One region of the Lysinibacillus phoenicis genome, then DNA from elsewhere that is predicted to be linked to it. Evidence: a T-box and tRNA genes for the amino acid it is inferred to sense, from the RefSeq annotation. Region 1 holds a T-box; the other holds one or more tRNA genes.
The links. A T-box is a leader RNA that pairs with one kind of tRNA and senses whether it is charged. The one in region 1 lies ahead of ABC382_RS22460 (valine--tRNA ligase), so its partner is inferred to be a tRNA-Val.
Positions count from the first base shown of each region.

Region 2: it has a tRNA-Val gene. The T-box ahead of ABC382_RS22460 (valine--tRNA ligase) is inferred to sense a tRNA for this amino acid. The anticodon was not compared.

Region 1 is NZ_JBDFMP010000002.1:4,200,201-4,206,713, forward strand. It holds gene hemB (porphobilinogen synthase) at 1-53, shown strand, start outside; gene hemL (glutamate-1-semialdehyde 2,1-aminomutase) at 54-1,346, shown strand; gene ABC382_RS22450 (SRPBCC family protein) at 1,591-2,037, shown strand; gene ABC382_RS22455 (valyl-tRNA synthetase) at 2,129-2,884, shown strand; T-box leader at 3,157-3,416, shown strand; gene ABC382_RS22460 (valine--tRNA ligase) at 3,498-6,143, shown strand; gene ABC382_RS22465 (bifunctional folylpolyglutamate synthase/dihydrofolate synthase) at 6,469-6,513, shown strand, end outside.
Region 2 is NZ_JBDFMP010000002.1:2,969,962-2,976,474, forward strand. It holds gene mbcS (acyl-CoA synthetase MbcS) at 89-1,678, opposite strand; tRNA gene ABC382_RS16285 (tRNA-Asn) at 1,948-2,024, shown strand; tRNA gene ABC382_RS16290 (tRNA-Glu) at 2,140-2,214, shown strand; tRNA gene ABC382_RS16295 (tRNA-Val) at 2,269-2,344, shown strand; tRNA gene ABC382_RS16300 (tRNA-Tyr) at 2,360-2,443, shown strand; tRNA gene ABC382_RS16305 (tRNA-Gln) at 2,458-2,532, shown strand; tRNA gene ABC382_RS16310 (tRNA-Lys) at 2,545-2,617, shown strand; gene rocF (arginase) at 2,803-3,708, shown strand; gene sigW (RNA polymerase sigma factor SigW) at 3,842-4,405, shown strand; gene ABC382_RS16325 (anti-sigma factor family protein) at 4,419-5,045, shown strand; gene cdaA (diadenylate cyclase CdaA) at 5,195-6,031, shown strand; gene ABC382_RS16335 (CdaR family protein) at 6,024-6,513, shown strand, end outside.

The DNA of each region.
Region 1 (6,513 bases):
TAATCATCACGTATCATGCAAAAGATGTTGCACGTTGGTTGGAGGAGAAATAAATGACACGTTCTTACGAAAAATCAAAACAAGCCTATGCTGAGGCGGTTCAGTTAATGCCAGGTGGTGTTAGCAGCCCAGTACGTGCATTCAAATCAGTGAATATGGACCCGATTTTTATGGAATCTGGCCATGGTGCGATCATTAAAGACATTGACGGCAATGAGTATATTGATTACGTACTATCTTGGGGTCCATTAATTTTGGGACATACACATCCAGAGGTAGTCAAAGCGATTGCTGACACAGCAGCAAAAGGTTCATCCTTTGGTGCGCCAAGCTATACAGAAAATCGTTTAGCTCAATTAGTATTAGATCGTCTACCAGGCATGGAAATGATTCGCTTTGTTTCTTCAGGAACAGAAGCTACAATGTCTGCGTTACGTGTAGCTCGTGGGGTTACAGGGCGAGATAAAATATTAAAATTTGAAGGTTCTTATCATGGTCATGGAGACTCTTTATTAATTAAAGCAGGTTCAGGAGTTGCGACATTAGGTTTACCTGATAGCCCTGGTGTTCCAGCAGATATTGCACGGAATACGTTAACAGTTGCCTATAATGATTTAGAAGGGGCAAAAGTTGTTTTCGAAAAATTTGGTGCAGAGCTAGCAGCAGTGATTGTGGAGCCTGTTGCAGGGAACATGGGTGTTGTACCACCAAAACCAGGTTTCTTAGAAGGTTTACGTGCACTTACATCTGAGCATGGCGCGTTATTAATCTTTGATGAGGTAATGACAGGCTTCCGTGTAGACTACGGTTGTGCACAAGGTTATTTTGGGGTAACGCCTGATATGACTACATTAGGTAAAGTTATTGGTGGAGGCCTCCCTGTAGGTGCATTTGCTGGGAAAAAAGAGATTATGGAGCAAGTAGCCCCTGCAGGACCGATTTATCAAGCGGGTACATTATCAGGAAACCCGTTGGCGATGACGGCTGGCTATGAAACGTTATCACGTTTAGATCACGGAACATATGATTACTTTAAACAATTAGGTGATCAGCTAGAGGCTGGTTTCCGTGAAGCAGCTACGAAATACAATATTCCACATACAGTAAATCGTGCTGGCTCAATGATTGGTTTCTTCTTTACAAATGATGAGGTTGTTGACTTTGCCTCAGCTAAAACATCTGACTTACAATTATTCGCGGAATACTTCCGATTGATGGCAGAGGAAGGCATCTTCCTGCCACCATCTCAGTTTGAGGGATTATTTATTTCTACAGCTCATACGGAAGAACACATTACTAAAACAGTAGATGCATTCTATAAAGTGTTTGCGCAATTAGCGCGATAAAAATGAGAGAGCATGATAGAAGAATTTCTATCATGCTCTTTTTTGATGACCAAAATGGAAAATAAGGTAGTGCTTGAGGAATGAATGAGAAAAATGAGGAACTAGCATATATTAACTAGTAAGCAAGATCATCTATACTGGATGAAGGACCTGTTTTTGTCAAAATTATATCTTTCAGCATAGCCAAATTGTGGGCGATATCGTTTATAATATAGCTATTCATAAAAGAAAGTAGTGAATTGATATGGCAACAGGCACACATACAGTCGAAGTACCCGTAGGAATTGATCATGTATGGGATTTCGTCAGTGATATGGAAAAATGGGCAAAACTTGTCCCAGGTTATAATGCACATGAAATGATTGATGATAAACATTCAACATGGACATTTAAAGGTAATGTTGGTGTTTTGAAAAAAACAGTAGAAGTAGAAATTATCATTTTAGAATGGGTAGCGCCCTCAAAAGTAACATTCGAATTAAAGGGGCTTTCTGATAATTTCACTGGAAATGGCTATTTCCTTGCAGAAAGCATTGATGCTGAAAATACAAAAATGACAGGTTTTTTAGAAGTAGTCGCTGGCGGCTTGGCAGGACCTGTTTTAAATCCAATTTTCAAACCGATCGTTCCAAAAGCAACACAAATGTTAACAGATCGTGTAGCGAATAAAATTAAATTAGTACATGTTTAATTGAATGGAAGATCATTCATAAAATGGCATGCTAGATGAAATTCTCTAGCATGCCATTTTTTTACTAGAATGCTCTTTCGTTGTATGTAACTTGAAGCATTCTAGCATACTACCCTCCCAATTGTCATATGATGCAAAGGGAGGGATTATTATCGAACAAAAAACATGGAATATGCGCGAAACATTTTGTTTTCCTGGATACGGCTGCCCAACTGAAATAGCAGCAGTGCAAATTAAGCCTCAGTGGCAGGCAATGCAGTTAGAGGATTCACTTCGACTTATGGGCATCTACCACATCACCGCTCACGTTCGCTTTGATTTTCAAGATATGGAAGCATTTACAGACGATGAAGAACTAATTACAATTGATGCCCTTGATATCCAAGGCGATACTGGTTATTTTGAGTATGCTGTACCTTTACATGTGGATTTACCAAAAGAATCGGATCTTAAAGATTTAATGGTCAAAGATATTCGTCCTAGTCTAACAAATCAAATGTGTCAGCTTGAGTGGACAGTAACAAGTATTTTTAATGAATATGAGCCCATTGTTGAAAAGGATATGTTAGACAGTCAACACCTCTCTGTTCAAGCCTTCGAGCAAGAAAAGGCCATTGCTACGATTGAAGAAAGTATGCATATAGAACAACCCCAAGCCGTAGCAGCAGCTTCACGCCAAGAGAAAGTGACAACAGTAGATCAAAAAGCAGTGATGAGGGAATCCTCCAGTCATATTGTTGTGCGTGAATCTAGCTCCTGGCATGAAGTGCCTTCCATGATTTGGGACCTTACAGAAGAATATACACCGCTTAAAGTCCGTGTTTCAAATGATGTCTTTCAAAAGTAAATAGCAGAGAAGTAGCAGGAGCAATAAGAAGATTAGATCACCTGATGTTGGCACAATAATGACACGGATAAATTGAAAAGCACAAATGGGTACGATAATAGTTCTACAATAAAAACGAACCTGCCGTAGCCAAGGTGGTAAAAGCCAAGGGTTATACTTGCGTCGTCGCATTTGAATACTCACTTCCTTTCTATTTACTTTACTCTTACTAAAAGATGACTAAATCACTTGAAAAATGACACGTTTCTGCGGTACAATAAGGAAAATCAAATACAGATGCTATGATGGGGAAGAGTAAATTATATTTACATTTTCAGAGAGGAAACGGTTGCTGAGAAGTTTCTATTTGTACGTAATTGAAGGTAGCCCTTGAGCAGCTTTAGTGAACTAATAGTAGTTAAAGCCGGTTAAACACCGTTACCGAATTAAGAGCCAGTAATTTAGGCTGAGAAAATGTGATTTATTTACATTTATCTTATCTACTGCTGGAATTAAAGGTGGTACCGCGAACTAAAACTCCTTCGTCCTTTTTGACGAGAGGAGTTTTTTTGTTGGGTAAAAAAATGAACAGCGTTATTTTACCAACATTCTACAGACATTAGGAGGAGTCAATATGACAGAAAACATTTCAATGCCAACAAAATATGACCCGCAGTCCATAGAAGCAGGTCGCTATGAATGGTGGTTGCAAGGGAAATTTTTCGAGGCACAGCCTGAAAGCGGGAAAAAACCCTATTCAATCGTTATTCCACCACCAAATGTAACAGGAAAATTACACCTTGGTCACGCTTGGGATACAACATTACAAGATATTCTTATTCGTATGAAACGAATGCAAGGCTACGATGCACTATGGCTACCAGGTATGGACCATGCAGGTATTGCCACTCAAGCTAAAGTAGAATCGAAACTGCGTGAAGATAATATTACACGTTATGATTTAGGTCGTGAAAAATTCCTTGAAAAAACATGGGAATGGAAAGAAGAATATGCTGGACATATTCGCGATCAATGGGCAAAGCTTGGCCTTGGATTAGACTATACGCGTGAACGTTTCACATTAGATAGTGGTCTTTCAGATGCTGTTAAAACAGTGTTTGTTCAATTATATGAAAAAGGTTTAATTTACCGTGGTGAACGCATTATTAACTGGGACCCTGCAGCGAAAACAGCATTGTCAGATATCGAGGTAATATACCAGGATGTGCAAGGTGCCTTTTACCATATGAAATATCCTTTAGCTGATGGTTCAGGATATGTGGAAGTTGCCACAACACGTCCAGAAACAATGCTAGGTGACTCTGGGGTAGCAGTTCACCCGAATGATGAGCGCTATAAGCATTTAATTGGTAAAACGGTTATTTTACCGATTGTAGGCCGCGAAATTCCAATTGTTGCAGACGATTACGTTGACATGGAATTTGGTACTGGGGTTGTTAAAATGACTCCTGCCCATGATCCAAACGACTTTGAAGTAGGTAACCGTCACAATCTAGAGCGCATCCTTGTCATGAATGAAGATGGCACAATGAACGATCTTGCTGGTAAGTATAAAGGAATGGACCGTTTCGAATGCCGTAAGCAAATCGTTGCTGATTTACAAGAAGCAGGCGTGCTAATCCGAATTGAAGAGCATATGCATTCAGTAGGACACTCGGAACGTTCAGGTGCTGTTGTTGAGCCATATCTTTCAGCACAATGGTTCGTTAAAATGCAGCCACTTGCTGATGCTTCCCTTGAACTACAAAAGGACGCAGAAGGGAAAGTAAACTTCGTACCAGCTCGTTTTGAAAACACATATTCTCGCTGGATGGAAAATATTCGTGATTGGTGTATCTCTCGTCAATTATGGTGGGGTCATCAAATCCCAGCTTGGTATCATAATGAAACAGGCGAAATCTACGTAGGGAAAGAAGCCCCAGCTGATGCAGAAAATTGGACACAGGATGAAGATGTCCTAGATACTTGGTTCTCATCTGCACTATGGCCGTTTTCTACAATGGGCTGGCCGGATGAAGCGAATGAAGAATATAAACGCTATTACCCAACAAATACACTTGTAACGGGCTATGATATTATTTTCTTCTGGGTATCTCGCATGATTTTCCAAGGTTTAGAATTCACAGGTCAACGGCCATTCCAAGATGTATTAATTCACGGCTTAGTACGTGATGGCGAAGGACGTAAAATGAGTAAATCACTTGGCAATGGTGTTGATCCAATGGATGTTATTGAACAATATGGTGCTGATTCATTACGTTACTTCTTAGCAACAGGTTCATCACCTGGTCAAGATTTGCGCTATACAACCGAAAAAGTAGAATCAGTATGGAACTTTGCTAATAAGATTTGGAATGCATCACGTTTTGCGCTTATGAATATGGACGGTATGACATTTGATGAAATCGACTTAACAGGTGAAAAATCCGTTGCTGACAAATGGATCTTAACGCGCTTAAATGAGACTATCGAACGTGTAACTTCTCTTGCAGAACGCTATGAATTTGGAGAAGTAGGCCGTGAACTTTACAATTTCATTTGGGATGATTTCTGTTCTTGGTACATTGAAATGGCGAAATTACCACTTTACGGTGAGGATGAAGCAGCTAAAAAGACAACTCGTTCTATTTTAGCTTACGTTCTAGATCAAACAATGCGTCTATTACATCCATTTATGCCATTCATTACAGAGGAAATTTGGCAGCACTTACCGCATGATGGTGAATCTATTACTGTGGCTGCATGGCCAACAGTACGTGAGGACCTTCATTTTGCTGATGAAGCAGATAATATGAAGCTCCTAATGGATATTATACGTTCAGTACGTAATATTCGTGCGGAAGTGAACACACCAATGAGCAAAAAAGTACCGTTATTTATTTCAGCAAAAGATGCTGCAACAGTGGCGGTTCTTGAGGCGAATAAAGCTTATTTAGAAAAATTCTGTAATCCTGATACACTAACAATTGGTGAAGGCTTAGAAGCGCCAGGTCAATCAATGACGGCAGTTGTGACAGGAGCACAAGTTTTCTTACCACTTGTTGGACTTATTAACCTAGAGGAAGAAATCGCTCGCCTTGAAAAAGAGTTAGAGAAATGGGCAAAAGAAGTGAAGCTTGTTACAGGTAAGCTATCAAATGAGAAATTTGTATCGAAAGCACCTGAAGCATTAGTGAATGCAGAGCGTGAAAAATTAGCGGATTATGAAAGTAAACATGCCGTTGTTTTAAAACGTTTAGAAGAGTTAAAAAATATGTAAGCTAGAAGCAATGGATGAGGAAAGTCATCCATTGCTTTTTTTGTGCGGCTTAGGAAAAACATATAGTGTTATTTACAATAATCTTTGGATTTATATATCAATACTAAAAAGAACTTCCACTGATAAATAATGACGTCAAATTATTTTAGACAATATGGGTGCTTTTCTAGATGCTCACCAGATGCATAAACAAAAGAGAGTGCTAACATGCAGTCGCTCACTGCGTGTTTTTTAGAGTTTTGACATTTAGCTATGTTATTAAATGATACTTGTACTAAAATAAAGGTATTGCAGTAAGAGGGAGTGTTTTCTATTGTTTAACACAATGAAGGAATGTACAAAATTTATCTTTACTTTAAAAGCAGTTGAT
Region 2 (6,513 bases), 1.2 Mb from region 1:
GGCTTTTTTTATTTATGCTGATAAAAAAATTGTATATAGTAAGAAAGGCGTTCCTTAATAGGAGCGCCTTTTTATTTTCAATATGTTGTTATGAATGCGTATGAACAGTAGAAGCTCGAAGTTCAATACGGCGAATCTTCCCGGATGTTGTTTTCGGTAACTCATCAATAAAGACGATACTTCGAGGGTATTTATAAGGCGCTGTTAACGTTTTTACATGCTCTTGTAGCTCCTTTATTAACTCTTCTTCATCACGGGCCTTGAAGCCGTCTCGTAAAATAATAAAGGCCTTTACAATATGCCCTCTAATTTCATCTGGCGCGGCAACAACTGCACACTCTTGTACAGCTTCATGTTTGTTTAAGGCATCCTCTACCTCGAATGGTCCGATGGTATAACCAGATGAAATAATAATGTCATCTCCACGACCTTCAAACCAGAAGTAACCATCCTCATCGCATTTTGCCTGATCACCAGTAATATACCAATCACCACGGAATGCTGCTTGAGTACGTTCAGGCTCCTTGTAATATTCTTTAAATAGAGCAGGGGAGGATTTGTGAACGGCAATATCACCAACCTCGCCAACCGGTGCTTCATTACCTTCATTGTCGATAATACGTACAATATTACCTGGTGTTGGAACACCCATTGATCCTGGACGTAATTCAGTGTTTTCAAGTGTACCAATTAATAATGTATTTTCTGTCTGCCCGTAACCATCTCGTACTTTAAGTCCAAAATGCTTCATGAAAGTTTCGATGACTGGACGATTTAATGGTTCACCAGCAGAAACGGCACTACGGAGAGAGGAAAGATTATAGTCTTGTAGATTATCAATTTTCGCCATGATACGATATTCAGTCGGTGTACAACATAGGACATTAATTTTTTCCTCTTGCATTAATTGAAGGTATGTCTTTGCATCAAACCCACCATGATAAACGAATGCTGTGGCACCAAGCATGATTGTGGATAAGAAAGGACTCCAAATCCATTTTTGCCATCCCGGGGCTGCAGTTGCCCAAACTAAATCACCTTCACGAACGCAAAGCCATTTTGAAGCAGCTGTTCGAATATGTGCATATCCCCAGCCATGTGAATGAACAACACCTTTAGGTTTACCGGTTGTCCCTGAAGTATACGAAAGGAATGCCATATCATCACGTTTTGTTGCTACAGCTGTAAATGTAGTTGGCTGTGTACTTGCTAATTCATCTAAAGAAGTCCATTCTTCTTTTGCACTACCGATAACTAATTTGTTATTTAATGCGTCTACAGTAGAAGCTATTTGATCAACCTCACCAGTAAATGCCTCATAGGCAATAACGGCACTAGCAGAAGAATGTTCCATACGATATTCCAAGTCACTTGCACGTAGCATTTCTGAACATGAAATAGGAACAATGCCAGCCTTTAAGCAGCCAAGAAAAACGAAATAGGCTTCTGGTAGGCGAGGTATAATAACTAAAACGCGATCCCCTTTTTGAAGCCCTATCTTCGTAAACGCATTGGCGTATTGGTTCATTTTTTGGACAAGTTCAACATATGAAACTGTTCTTCTCTCTTCTTGTGTATTTAACCAACGTATTGCTTGACGATCACTATCCTGCGAAAACTTTTCTAATTCCTCTGTGATGTTATAAAACTCAGGTGCAATTAAATCATTTGATACCATAAGAACATTCCTCCCCCAGGAAATTTGATAGAAAATTCATAAAACTATTTTTATTTTAACAATTACAATAATATACAGCAAGAATATTTAGTACGTAAAATAGAAATATTAGATATAATAGAGAACTATTATGCATTGAATTAATCTGTAAGCATCCTTCGACAAAAAAATATAAAAATTTTCACCAAATGTGTTGCATTATTTAGAATGCTTGCTATAATAAGAAATGTACTTAAGAGGTTATTTAAAACCGAATTGAATAGTATTGTTCCGAAGTAGCTCAGTTGGTAGTAGCACCTGACTGTTAATCAGGTTGTCGCAGGTTCGAGTCCTGCCTTCGGAGCCATTTTTTTGTCCATTTTTAAGATTCTGTTGTACATAAAAATTTTTTTGTAGAAAAGTGTTGCAACAATTAGGAAAAGATGTTATTATAAGTCTTGTCCTGTTTAAGACATAAGAATGGCCCCTTGGTCAAGTGGTTAAGACACCGCCCTTTCACGGCGGTAACACGGGTTCGAATCCCGTAGGGGTCACCATTAAAACATAGGCTTTAAAAAGAAAATAAACTGTGACATAACACCTGTTTCTATGGAGGATTAGCTCAGCTGGGAGAGCATCTGCCTTACAAGCAGAGGGTCGGCGGTTCGAGCCCGTCATCCTCCACCATTATTGTGTTATTCCGGAGGGGTAGCGAAGTGGCTAAACGCGGCGGACTGTAAATCCGCTCCTTAGGGTTCGGCGGTTCGAATCCGTCCCCCTCCACCAGTTTTATAAATGATTGGGGTATAGCCAAGCGGTAAGGCAACGGATTTTGATTCCGTCATGCCTAGGTTCGAATCCTAGTACCCCAGCCATTTTTCTTTTATGAGCCATTAGCTCAGTTGGTAGAGCATCTGACTTTTAATCAGAGGGTCGAAGGTTCGAGTCCTTCATGGCTCACTTTTTTAGAATAAAATACATTCAAAAGTGTTATATTAATTACTGATAACTAATCTCTTACTGAAAACAGTAGGAGATTTTTTTATGTTCTCTAAATTTGAATAAATATGCATATTTTTGTCGAGTTGAGCCAAGTGGTATGTAGGCTTTACAATAATCTTATAACTTTTAGGGGGTATAAAAACATGAATAAACTTAATATTTCTATTATTGGAGTACCAACAGATTACGGACAAGCACGTCGTGGTGTAGATATGGGACCTAGTGCTATCCGTTATGCGGGGGTTGTAGAACGTTTAGAAGCTATTGGACACGAAGTACAAGATCAAGGGGATATTCGTGTTAGCCAAAAGCAAGCGGATGCCGCAGTAGATGAAAAATTACTTAATTTAGAGGAAGTAGTGGAGGTTAGTACTGCTTTAGCTAATAGTGTGCATGAAGTAGTGGAACAGAAAAAGTTCCCGCTTGTATTTGGTGGAGATCACAGTATTGCGATTGGGACATTAGCGGGACTAGGTGAGCATTATAAAAACCTTGGTGTTATTTGGTATGACGCTCATGCGGATTTAAATACACCTGAGACAACACCTTCAGGTAATATCCATGGTATGCCATTAGCGGTTAGTATCGGACTAGGTCACGAACGTTTAGTCCAAATTCGCAACTATGCTCCAAAAATTAAACCAGAGAACGTTATTATTATCGGAGCTCGTTCAGTAGATCCTGGTGAGCGTGATTTGATTAAAGAGCAAGGCATCAAAGTTTATACAATGCATGAGATTGACCGACTTGGAATGACGCGTGTCATGGAAGATGCACTCGCTTATTTAAAAGAGCGTAATGTTGATGGTTTACATTTATCTCTTGATTTAGATGGATTAGATCCGCTATATACTCCAGGGGTTGGTACGCCTGTTCCAGGAGGAATTACGTATCGTGAAAGTCATTTAGCAATGGAGATGCTACAGGAATCTGGGATGGTAACATCAGCGGAGTTTGTAGAAGTAAATCCAATTTTAGATGAGAAGAATACAACGGCAAATGTAGCTGTTGCATTAATGGGATCATTATTTGGAGAAACACTAGTTTAAAGAAAATTTTACAAAAAATTGCCTGTTGCCACATTGCATAAAAATCTTTTGCTATAATTAAATTAAAACGAAACTTTTCTTATCGATGGGTCGTATAGTATAAGACAGTTGTAAAGGTGGAGAAGTCAACACGATGGATGCGTTAGTAAATAAGAGAATAAAACAAGTGCTTAAAGGCGATCAAAACGCATTTGCCGATATTGTGAGTCTCTATCAGCACAAACTGTACCAAGTATGCTATCGAATGTTAGGCAACAAACAAGAGTCCGAAGACATTGCTCAAGAGGCTTTTGTGCGTGCTTATATGAACTTGCATACATTTGATCAGAAAAGAAAGTTTTCGACGTGGCTTTATCGCATAGCGACAAACCTCTGCATTGACCGTATTCGAAAAAAGAAACCGGATTATTATTTAGATGCAGAAGTAGCTGGTACAGAAGGGCTTGATATGTATTCGCAAATCGCAGCAGACGACCAGCTACCAGAGGAGCAGTTAGAGCAAATGGAGCTGCAAGATCGCATTCAATATGAAATTGGACGTTTGCCGGATAAATACCGTTCAGTTATAGTATTGAAGTATATAGAAGAGTTATCGTTGCAAGAGATTAGCGAGATTTTAGATATGCCGCTTGGAACGGTGAAAACAAGGATTCACCGCGGACGTGAGGCATTACGTAAACAGTTAAACAATCTGTAGGAGGGGGAGCGTCATGAATACTTGTCCAGAGCATATTATAGACTATATGCATGATTATTTAGACGGTGACATTAGTCGTGAGCATGAGCAAGAGTTGAAACAACACTTGCATACATGTAATGATTGTAAACAGTTGATGCAAGAATTGAGTGAAACAATCGCCTTTGTGAAGAGTGCTTCCCATATTACAGCGCCTCCGGATTTTGAAGCAGCAGTAATGGCTCGTTTACCTAAGCCAAAAAGTCGAGTAGGTATACAAAAATGGATACGCCGGCATCCGTTTTTTGTGGCAGCAGCAGTATTTTGCTTATTTATGAGTGCTACATTATTAGGTAGCTTCATGGATGATCAGCATTTCTCCGTAACCAAACAACCAAATTTAGTTGTGGATGGTCAAACGGTGATTGTACCTGAAGGAGAAGTGGTGAAGGGTGATATTGTTGTGAAAAACGGCGATTTGATTGTTGAAGGTGAAGTTGATGGCAACGTCACAGTAATTAACGGGAAATATATGGCATCTTCAGCGGTAGTTTCCGGAAGAATTGAGGAAATTGACGAAGTATTTGAATGGCTTTGGTATACGATTAAAAATTCTGTAAAGACGGCCATGACATTTGAGGAAAAAGAAGAAACTAAATAACACTCTATACGTCCTAAAAAATAGTGCACGTGAGAGGCTGAAAGGTCTACTCTTTAGAGTAGACTTTTTATTTGAAAAAAGTTACATTTGTTAAGAATGTGATATACTTGAATGTGTATGGATTCGCAATGAAAAGTGGGGGATGCCACGTGCAAATTATCGAACATTTCACGGATTTAACTCCTGTGAATATTGTTATTAACTTCATTGATGTACTGCTCGTTTGGTACGTTGTTTATAAAGTCTTAACCCTCATTAAAGGTACAAAGGCTGTCCAATTACTTAAGGGAATTTTCGTCATTATTATTGCACGAATTGCAACAGACCTTTTAGGGTTACAAACACTAGGCTGGATGTTACAACAGGTCATTGAGTTTGGTTTCTTAGCGATTATTATCATATTCCAACCTGAAATCAGACGTGGTCTAGAACAAATTGGCCGAGGAAAGCTATTCCAACGTTCATCTAGTCAAGAAGAAGAAGAACAAACAAGACTCATTGAGGCTATGAAGAAGTCTGTTAGTTATATGGCTAAAAGACGAATTGGTGCGTTAATTTCTATAGAAAAAGAAACGGGTCTTAATGAATATATTGAAACAGGTATAGGACTAAATGCTGAAATTTCGTCAGAACTTCTCATTAATATCTTTATACCTAATACGCCGCTACATGATGGAGCGGTTATTATGCAAAAAGATAAAGTTACGGCAGCAGCATGTTATTTACCACTTTCTGAAAGTCCGTTTATTTCAAAAGAGCTAGGGACACGTCACCGTGCTGCACTTGGTTTAAGTGAAGTTACAGATGCTATTACAATTGTTGTATCAGAGGAAACGGGTGCAATTAGTCTTACATTAAACGGTAATCTCCATCGCAATCTTTCTCTAGAGGAGTTCGAAACACTGTTACGCAAAATGTGGTTCGGTTCAGCACAGGAATCTAATGCAGCCTCTAAGTTGACTTGGAGGGGGAAAAAGAATGGATAAAATGATGGATAGCCCTTGGGTATTAAGAATCATCGCGCTATTTTTAGCATTTTTGCTTTTTTTCTCAGTTCGTACTGAGCTATCTCCAATAAGTAAAACAACAACGAACGAACAAACAGATGTCATTCGTGATGTTCCAGTAGATGTTTATTACGATAATGAAAATCTTATTGTATCAGGCTTACCTGAAACAGTCGATGTTACCATTGAAGGTCCAATGCCTCTGGTTTTAAAAGCAAAAGCCGCAAAAGACTTTTCTATATTTGTTGATTTAAGCAATTTATTGATTGGAGAGCATGATGTAAAGCTAAAATACGAAAATATTTCTGATAAGTTAAAGGTTACATTAGACCCTGCAACAGTTCATGTGAATATTGAGGAAAAGGTCACACAGGAATTCCGTGTTGACCCTGAAATGAATAAGCGTCTCATCCAAGAAGGTTATATATTAAAAGATATGACAGCCAATCCTCCTACCGTTT